2 regions of the Paenibacillus sp. FSL H8-0104 genome follow, and region 2 is predicted to be linked to the other one. Evidence: a T-box and tRNA genes for the amino acid it is inferred to sense, from the RefSeq annotation. Region 2 holds a T-box; the other holds one or more tRNA genes.
The links. The T-box of region 2 lies ahead of leuS (leucine--tRNA ligase). A T-box ahead of a tRNA ligase gene usually reads a tRNA of that ligase, here a tRNA-Leu.
Positions count from the first base shown of each region.

Region 1: it has a tRNA-Leu gene. The T-box ahead of leuS (leucine--tRNA ligase) is inferred to sense a tRNA for this amino acid. The anticodon was not compared.

Region 1 covers NZ_JBBOTC010000001.1:315,960-320,042, reverse strand. The annotation lists gene iolE (myo-inosose-2 dehydratase) at 1-96, opposite strand, end outside; gene iolD (3D-(3,5/4)-trihydroxycyclohexane-1,2-dione acylhydrolase (decyclizing)) at 150-2,015, opposite strand; tRNA gene NST38_RS01480 (tRNA-Gly) at 2,410-2,480, opposite strand; tRNA gene NST38_RS01475 (tRNA-Pro) at 2,491-2,564, opposite strand; tRNA gene NST38_RS01470 (tRNA-Leu) at 2,572-2,650, opposite strand; tRNA gene NST38_RS01465 (tRNA-Arg) at 2,668-2,744, opposite strand; tRNA gene NST38_RS01460 (tRNA-Gly) at 2,752-2,826, opposite strand; tRNA gene NST38_RS01455 (tRNA-Leu) at 2,837-2,917, opposite strand; tRNA gene NST38_RS01450 (tRNA-Lys) at 2,924-2,999, opposite strand; tRNA gene NST38_RS01445 (tRNA-Tyr) at 3,010-3,095, opposite strand; tRNA gene NST38_RS01440 (tRNA-Thr) at 3,105-3,180, opposite strand; tRNA gene NST38_RS01435 (tRNA-Phe) at 3,201-3,276, opposite strand; tRNA gene NST38_RS01430 (tRNA-Asp) at 3,296-3,373, opposite strand; tRNA gene NST38_RS01425 (tRNA-Met) at 3,401-3,474, opposite strand; tRNA gene NST38_RS01420 (tRNA-Val) at 3,492-3,567, opposite strand; tRNA gene NST38_RS01415 (tRNA-Glu) at 3,574-3,645, opposite strand; tRNA gene NST38_RS01410 (tRNA-Asn) at 3,650-3,725, opposite strand; tRNA gene NST38_RS01405 (tRNA-Ala) at 3,727-3,802, opposite strand; tRNA gene NST38_RS01400 (tRNA-Ile) at 3,837-3,910, opposite strand; rRNA gene rrf (5S ribosomal RNA) at 3,949-4,065, opposite strand.
Region 2 covers NZ_JBBOTC010000001.1:4,911,831-4,915,913, forward strand. The annotation lists gene comER (late competence protein ComER) at 1-3, shown strand, start outside; gene leuS (leucine--tRNA ligase) at 1-2,428, opposite strand, end outside; T-box leader at 2,507-2,776, opposite strand; gene NST38_RS21820 (phosphotransferase family protein) at 2,889-3,845, opposite strand; gene NST38_RS21825 (class I SAM-dependent DNA methyltransferase) at 4,068-4,083, opposite strand, start outside.

The DNA of each region.
Region 1 (4,083 bases), 4.6 Mb from region 2:
AATCTGTGCACACGTTGTCGCATCACCATGCTCTTTCACATCTTCACCGACCCAATTGATCGGATGAATCCCAAGCTGAAATGGCAGCTTGCTCATTGCTCCACGTCTCCTTTGTCGTTCAACATTGTGGTTCACTATATTAAACCGGATTAAATCGGTCTTGCTTTGGCACGGTTGGCTTGCATCGTGTGATGAGCATGAACTACCTTTTCTTCGGCAGATACCTCAGGTACACCCACATTCCACCATGACTCGTATCCACCTGCGTTGGTTCCAGGCACGACCGGAATTTCAATCAATGTACTCACCGTTTCATTCTTCGCATCTCGGAGTGCCTGTTCCAGCTGTTCTGCCGTCTCCGCTCTATAGGATTTGGCTCCCATGCTTCGGGCGTGAGCTGCGAAGTCCATTGGCATGTAGTCCCCGGTCAATCGTCCGCTTTCTGACTCCCGATAACGGAACTCATTGCCAAACCCGTCACTACCGTGTTCCCGCTGCAAATTATGAATACACTGAAATCCATTGTTGTTGAATAATAGGACAGTCATCTTCTTCTGTTCCTGCAAACTGGTCACAAACTCCGAATGCAGCATCAGATAACTGCCATCTCCTACCATGGCGTACACTTCCCGATCCGGCTCGGCAAGTGCTGCTCCGAACGCTCCGCTTACCTCGTACCCCATACAGGAGAACCCATACTCCATGTGGTATGTCTTTGGTTCAGACGCACGCCACAGACGATGTAGATCACCTGGCAGACTACCTGCCGCACACACAATGATGGAGGATGGATCAATCGTCCGGTTAACAACGCCGACTGCGGTAGTCTGTGCCAGCCCTGCTTCATGTTGAGCTGCATACAGCCGATCCACTTCTGCATTCCACTCAGCGCGGAGATCAGCAACTTCAGATGCGCCATATGCACTTCGGTATTGTCTTTCCTGCAATTCCTTCTGCAAAGCCTGCAATCCTTCGCGAGCATCTGCCAGAATGGCTTCTCCGCCTAACTTGGCGGCATCCATACTGTTCAGGTTGATGTTGATGAATGACGCTTCCGGATGTTGAAAAGCAGAGCGGGACGCCGTCGTGAAATCCGAGAACCGCGTACCAACGCCGATCACCACGTCTGCTTCTCTCGCCAGCCTATTGGCTGCCAGAGAGCCGGTAACCCCGATTGCCCCCACATTTAGTGGGTGGTCCCAAGAAACTGTGCTCTTGCCCGCCTGCGTCTCGGCGATCGGAATACCAAATGCCTCGGCGAATTCCACGAGCTGGGCGGATGCCTCAGAGTACAACACACCGCCGCCTGCAACGAGCAGCGGCTTTCTGCCTCGGGCAATCTGCTCCGTTGCCCGCTCAATGGCTGCCTGTACCGGGGGGCGACGATCCAGATAATGTACTTTGCGGGCAAAGAACGATTCTGGATAATCGTATGCCTCTGCCTGCACATCCTGCGGCAATGCGAGCGTTACTGCTCCTGTCTCTGCTGGATCGGTTAGCACACGCATGGCCTGTGTAACAGCAATCATCAGCTGTTCGGGACGAACAATGCGATCCCAGTACTTGCTGACGGCTTTGAATGGATCAGTGGCTGAGATTGTATAATCACTGCTCACTTCCAACTGCTGAAGTACCGGGTCCGGTTCCCGTGTAGCAAAGTTATCTCCAGGAAGCAATAAAACCGGAATCCGGTTCACCGTTGCAGTAGCTGCAGCTGTAATCATATTCAAAGCACCAGGTCCAATGGATGTTGTACATGCATAAATCTGTCTACGGTTCTTCTGCTTGGCATAAGCCGTTGCCGTATGCACCATACCTTGTTCGTTCTTGCCTTGCATATACGTCAGGCTTCCCGGACTGCGCTCCAGCGCTTCTCCAATGCCTGTTACATTGCCATGTCCAAAAATACCGATGATTCCCTTCACAAACTTGGTTTCCACCCCGTCAACCGAGATATATTGCTGATCCAGGTATCGAAGCAGTGCCTGAGCCATCGTTAGTCGAATTGTATTCATGAATTGATCGCCGTCCTTTCCTTTACGGGTTAAGCGCTTAATCTACGTTAAGTTTAAGCGCCTTACCCCTAAAGGTTAAGCGCTTAATTGATATGGTATTACAGGTTAATGATTTACGCAAGCTATTTTTGTAAGCGTTTTTATAAATTGTGATAAAGAAAAGATATTCTTGTGTTCAAACATGTGTTAGACCTTCTCTATTTGAACACTTCCACAATGACTAAGGACAGACTTAAAAGAGAGGGGAATATATCGTGAGGATGGGATACATGTTGGTACATGCTAATCAGCCATATAGTCCGTGATCTTTGCATACAATCATGGTCAATATGCCTGTGAATGCAGAAAAAAAGAAAGAGACGGTGAGTACCGTCTCTTTCTTTTTCAATATATAAGCGGGTGATGGGAATCGAACCCACGCTATTAGCTTGGAAGGCTAAAGTTCTACCATTGAACTACACCCGCATAACAACAATCGGGATGACACGATTTGAACATGCGACCCCCTGGTCCCAAACCAGGTGCTCTACCAAGCTGAGCTACATCCCGTTATCTATACCGGCGAGAGGACTCGAACCTCCACGGTTTCCCACTCGATTTTGAGTCGAGCGCGTCTGCCATTCCGCCACGCCGGCAAAATATGAAGTTATAATGGCGCGCCCTGAGAGATTCGAACTCCCGGCCTTTTGATTCGTAGTCAAACGCTCTATCCAGCTGAGCTAAGGGCGCAAAATATTGGAGCGGAAGACGGGAATCGAACCCGCGACCCTCGCCTTGGCAAGGCGATGCTCTACCGCTGAGCCACTTCCGCAAATAAAGGATGCGCGTGGAGGGACTTGAACCCCCACGTCAAAGACGCTAGATCCTAAGTCTAGTGCGTCTGCCAATTCCGCCACACGCGCATATAATGGTGAGTCATGAAGGGCTCGAACCTTCGACACCCTGATTAAAAGTCAGGTGCTCTACCAACTGAGCTAATGACTCATAGAAAAACTGGTGGAGGATGATGGATTCGAACCACCGAACCCGTACGGGAGCAGATTTACAGTCTGATGCGTTTGGCCGCTTCGCTAATCCTCCAGGATTACATGGTGCCGGCGAGAGGACTTGAACCCCCAACCTACTGATTACAAGTCAGTTGCTCTACCAGTTGAGCTACACCGGCGTATTACATGGTGTTATAAATGGTGGCTCGGGACGGAATCGAACCGCCGACACGAGGATTTTCAGTCCTCTGCTCTACCGACTGAGCTACCGAGCCTTACTACATTAAAAAAAAATGGCGGAACCGACGGGATTCGAACCCGCGATCTCCTGCGTGACAGGCAGGCATGTTAGGCCAACTACACCACGGTTCCAGATCACTTTCTCAAAGGAAAGTATAATTGCGGGGGCAGGATTTGAACCTGCGGCCTTCGGGTTATGAGCCCGACGAGCTACCGGGCTGCTCCACCCCGCGTCGTTATAAAGTTTATATGGTGGAGGCTGAGGGGATCGAACCCCCGACCCTCTGCTTGTAAGGCAGATGCTCTCCCAGCTGAGCTAAGCCTCCATATTATGACCCGTAGGGGATTCGAACCCCTGTTACCTCCGTGAAAGGGAGGTGTCTTAACCCCTTGACCAACGGGCCTTACTGGCTCCCCGAACAGGGCTCGAACCTGTGACAACTCGATTAACAGTCGAGTGCTCTACCAACTGAGCTATCAGGGAATGGTGGAGCCAAGCGGGATCGAACCGCTGACCTCCTGCTTGCAAGGCAGGCGCTCTCCCAGCTGAGCTATGGCCCCATACTCTGGTGTATTTCTTGTTGTGGTCTTGCTATGGGCCCTGGTGGACTCGAACCACCGGCCTCACCCTTATCAGAGGTGCGCTCTAACCAACTGAGCTAAGGGCCCTTATCAATTTTCGAAAAAAAATACCCCAATGGGGTTTCGCTTGGCGGCGTCCTACTCTCCCAGGACCCTGCGGTCCAAGTACCATCGGCGCTAGAGGGCTTAACGGTCGTGTTCGGGATGGGTACGTGTGGAACCCCTCCGCCATCGCCACCAAACGCATAGCTTAGCTTACA
Region 2 (4,083 bases):
TAACGAGTTTGCCTGGAACGGCAATGACCTTGCGAATGGTCTTGCCTTCCAGCGCCTGCTTAACAGGTGCCAGCTCCATCGTAAAGTCCTGCATACCCTGTGCATCCAGATCCTTCGCGATCGTAGCACGAGTTACAATTTTACCATTTACCTGAACAACGATTTCTACTTCCGCATCCACTGTCATGGACTCATCATATTCAGGCCAAGCCACGTAAGAGATCCCACCTTCGTGACCCAAACGGCTCCACAGTTCCTCTGCCATATGCGGTGCCAGTGGTGACAACAGCTGCACAAATTTCTCCATCGCTTCACGAGGCAGTGTGTCCGCTTTGTATGCATCGTTGATGAAAATCATCAGCTGGCTGATGGATGTGTTGAAGCGCAGATGTTCCAGATCATCCGTAACCTTTTTGATCGTTTTGTGAGCAGTTCGTTTGAACTCATCCGTTCCACCGTCCACCGTAATCTTGTCATTGATGGCTCCTGTGTCTTCGTTAATGAAGAGACGCCATACACGTGACAGGAAGCGGTGCATGCCTTCAACCCCGTTTGCATTCCACGGTTTTGTCGCTTCCAATGGTCCCATGAACATCTCGTACAGACGCAATGTATCTGCACCGAATTCATTCACGATTTCATCCGGGTTAATGACATTACCACGAGATTTACTCATTTTCTCATTATTGGTACCCAGGATCATACCTTGGTTGACCAGTTTGTGGAAAGGCTCTTTGGTCTCCACAACACCCAGATCATACAGCACTTTGTGCCAGAAACGAGCGTACAGCAAGTGAAGTACGGCGTGCTCTGCTCCGCCAATGTACAGATCAACTGGCAGCCACTGCTGCTGTTTCTCCTTGGAGATCAGTTCCTTGTCATTGCGCGGATCGATAAAGCGCAGGTAATACCAGCAGCTACCCGCCCATTGTGGCATGGTATTGGTCTCGCGACGTGCCTTCATTCCCGTTTCCGGATCTACCGTATTCACCCACTCCGTAACATTCGCCAGTGGTGATTCTCCTGTACCCGAAGGTTTGATCTGGTCGATATCAGGCAGCAGCAGTGGAAGTTGATCCTCAGGTACTGTCTTCATCGTTCCGTCTTCCAGATGCAGAATCGGGATTGGCTCACCCCAGTAACGCTGACGGCTGAACAGCCAATCGCGCAGACGATAGGTCACTTTCCCTTGTCCTTTACCGTTCTCTTCCAACCAAGCAATCATCTTGGCAACCGCTTCTTCATTATTCAGTCCGTTCAAGAAATCGGAATTCACATGTGCGCCATCACCCGAATATGCCTCTTGTGTAACGTCTCCACCTTGAATAACCTCGATGATATCCAGACCGAACTGCTTCGCAAATTCCCAATCACGCGCATCATGACCCGGAACTGCCATAACCGCACCTGTGCCGTAACCTGCAAGAACGTAATCAGCAATCCAGATCGGCAGTTTTGCACCATTAACAGGGTTGATTGCATAAGCGCCAGTGAATACACCTGTTTTGTCTTTGGCCAAATCTGTACGTTCCAGATCACTCTTACGAGAAGCCTGCTCCTGATAAGCCTGAATAGCTTCACGTTGGTCATCGGTTGTAATTGCTTCTACCAACTCATGTTCCGGAGCCAGTACTGCAAAGCTCGCACCGAACAATGTGTCCGCACGGGTAGTGAACACCTTGATAACTTCCTCGCGACCCTCAATGGCAAATACAACTTCCGCCCCTGTCGATTTACCGATCCAGTTGCGCTGCATATCCTTGATGCTTTCAGACCAATCCAGCTCTTCCAGGTCTTCCAACAGACGCTCTGCATACTCGGTAATTCTCAGAACCCATTGACGCATCGGTTTGCGTACAACCGGATGTCCTCCGCGTTCACTCTTGCCATCAATAACCTCTTCATTAGCAAGTACCGTTCCAAGGGCTTCACACCAGTTAACTGCAACTTCATCTACATAAGCCAGACCTTTGTTGTACAGCTGAATAAAGATCCATTGCGTCCATTTATAGTATTCAGGGTCCGTTGTGCTGATCTCACGATCCCAGTCATAGGAGAAACCAAGCGATTTGATCTGGCGACGGAAATTGTCAATATTACGGAATGTAATATCTCGTGGATGTTCACCTGTATCCAGTGCATGCTGCTCAGCAGGCAGACCGAAAGCATCCCAACCCATTGGGTGCAATACGTTGTAACCGCGCATACGTTTGTAACGGGAAACGATATCCGTTGCCGTATATCCTTCCGGGTGACCTACGTGCAGACCTGAACCGGATGGATAAGGGAACATATCCAGTGCATAAAATTTCGGTTTAGCAGGGTCCTCACCCGTTTTAAACGTTTTATTTGCATCCCAATATTGCTGCCAACTTTTTTCCATGACTTGTGGCTGATAGCCGTGTTTCGGCTGGTTATTCTCACTCATCTATTGTTCCTCCTTCAGGTTATTCACTTTAGCTTTAATTGCAACAAAAAAACCTCAGCATCCCGTAGCGTTTGCAGCGCTAGGGACGAGAGGTTGAATTCCCGTGGTACCACCCTAGTTAGTGGACGAACGTGCTTCGTCATCCACTCCCTTTGGACCTGTAACGGCGGTTAACCGATGCGGATTTCCATTCCTGAACCCAAGCTTTATACAAGCAGGTTAAACAGAATGGTGTAATCACCGCATTTCTCCAAGGCGAGTTCGCAAATCACTGTCAACCGGCTTGCACCAACCGCCGGCTCTCTGTTATGTACAGGAATTACTACTGATCCTTATCATCGAAATATGTATACAATATCGGGACCATTATATAAAAAAGCAAGCCCAAAGTCAATATTACACGTTATAATGACCCTTTTAAGTCACACGGTTCGTACCGTTCAATAATACTCGTTGCTGTTCAGGATAACCGAAAACGCTCAATGCCTTCCTCCAGATTATGAATGGTCCAATTCACATGTTCCTGATTATCATATTGACGATAAGCGCACTCAATGCGCAGCACCAGATCAAAGTACAAGTCATAGAGACTTCTTCTTTTCAGCTCACTTTCAGTCGTAATCTCATGCCCATACCCTTTCACAAAACCGGGTGTATAGTTAAAATGACTGAAATAATGCTCCATCAGAGGATCTGCCCACAGTGAACGTTCAAAATCAATAATCGCTGTGATACGACCTTTGTCTACTAGAACATTGCCATCCCACAGATCCCAACTCACAAGAACAGGTTCTTTTACATCGTCCAGCACATCCGATTTCTCTTCAATCAAGCGTCTCAATTCAGGATAATCGATTGAAAATTTAATTCCGGCTTCTTCCCCGTCGGTAAGAATATCATCCATCAGATTCATAAATGCTTCTTTCCATGTGGAATATTGCTGTTTTTGCTCCGAGAAATATCCAAACTTCTCGCCTTTGATTTCATTAATTCGACGATTGTACCGACCGAGCTGGTGTTCAATGGCCTCCTGCTCTTCCGCAGAATATTGATCCTTGACCTGATTATAGGGTGTTCCAGACATGTACTCCATGATAAAATAACGCGCTGAAGCCATAGTTAACGAATCATCATAAGCCAGCACTTGGGGTACGGGAACATCCTGTAGCTCCGTGATGAGGCGTAGTGCCTCAATCTCAGCAATCATGAAATCCTGCTCACAGCGCATCAGATTTGTCGAAGCCGACGGTGCAATTTTGAGTACCACTCGCTGTGCGTCACTCAGTGTAATGAGATATGCATGATTGGCCCAGCCATCCACCATTTCCTTGTAGTCCTGTATACTTGCAGAGAAATGCTGCTCTATTATGGCATTCAACTGTTCTGACGTAAGTCTTGTTTTATATGTACTTTCCATTTCTACACCTCACATTGACATTTGATTTATTTCCTCAGAAAACGCTTTCTATCCGACTATTATCACCTTCTTTACTTTAACTGGCAATACTTTTTGTCACGTCGTTATGTCTTTTCTTGCATTCCTCTACCCTATTTAAGACTATTGCTATTCATTCTCCATAAAAAAATCAAACAAAAAACTGCCCTTATGCACCATAAGGACAGTTCTCATTATTCGCTCTTACTTCACAGCCACG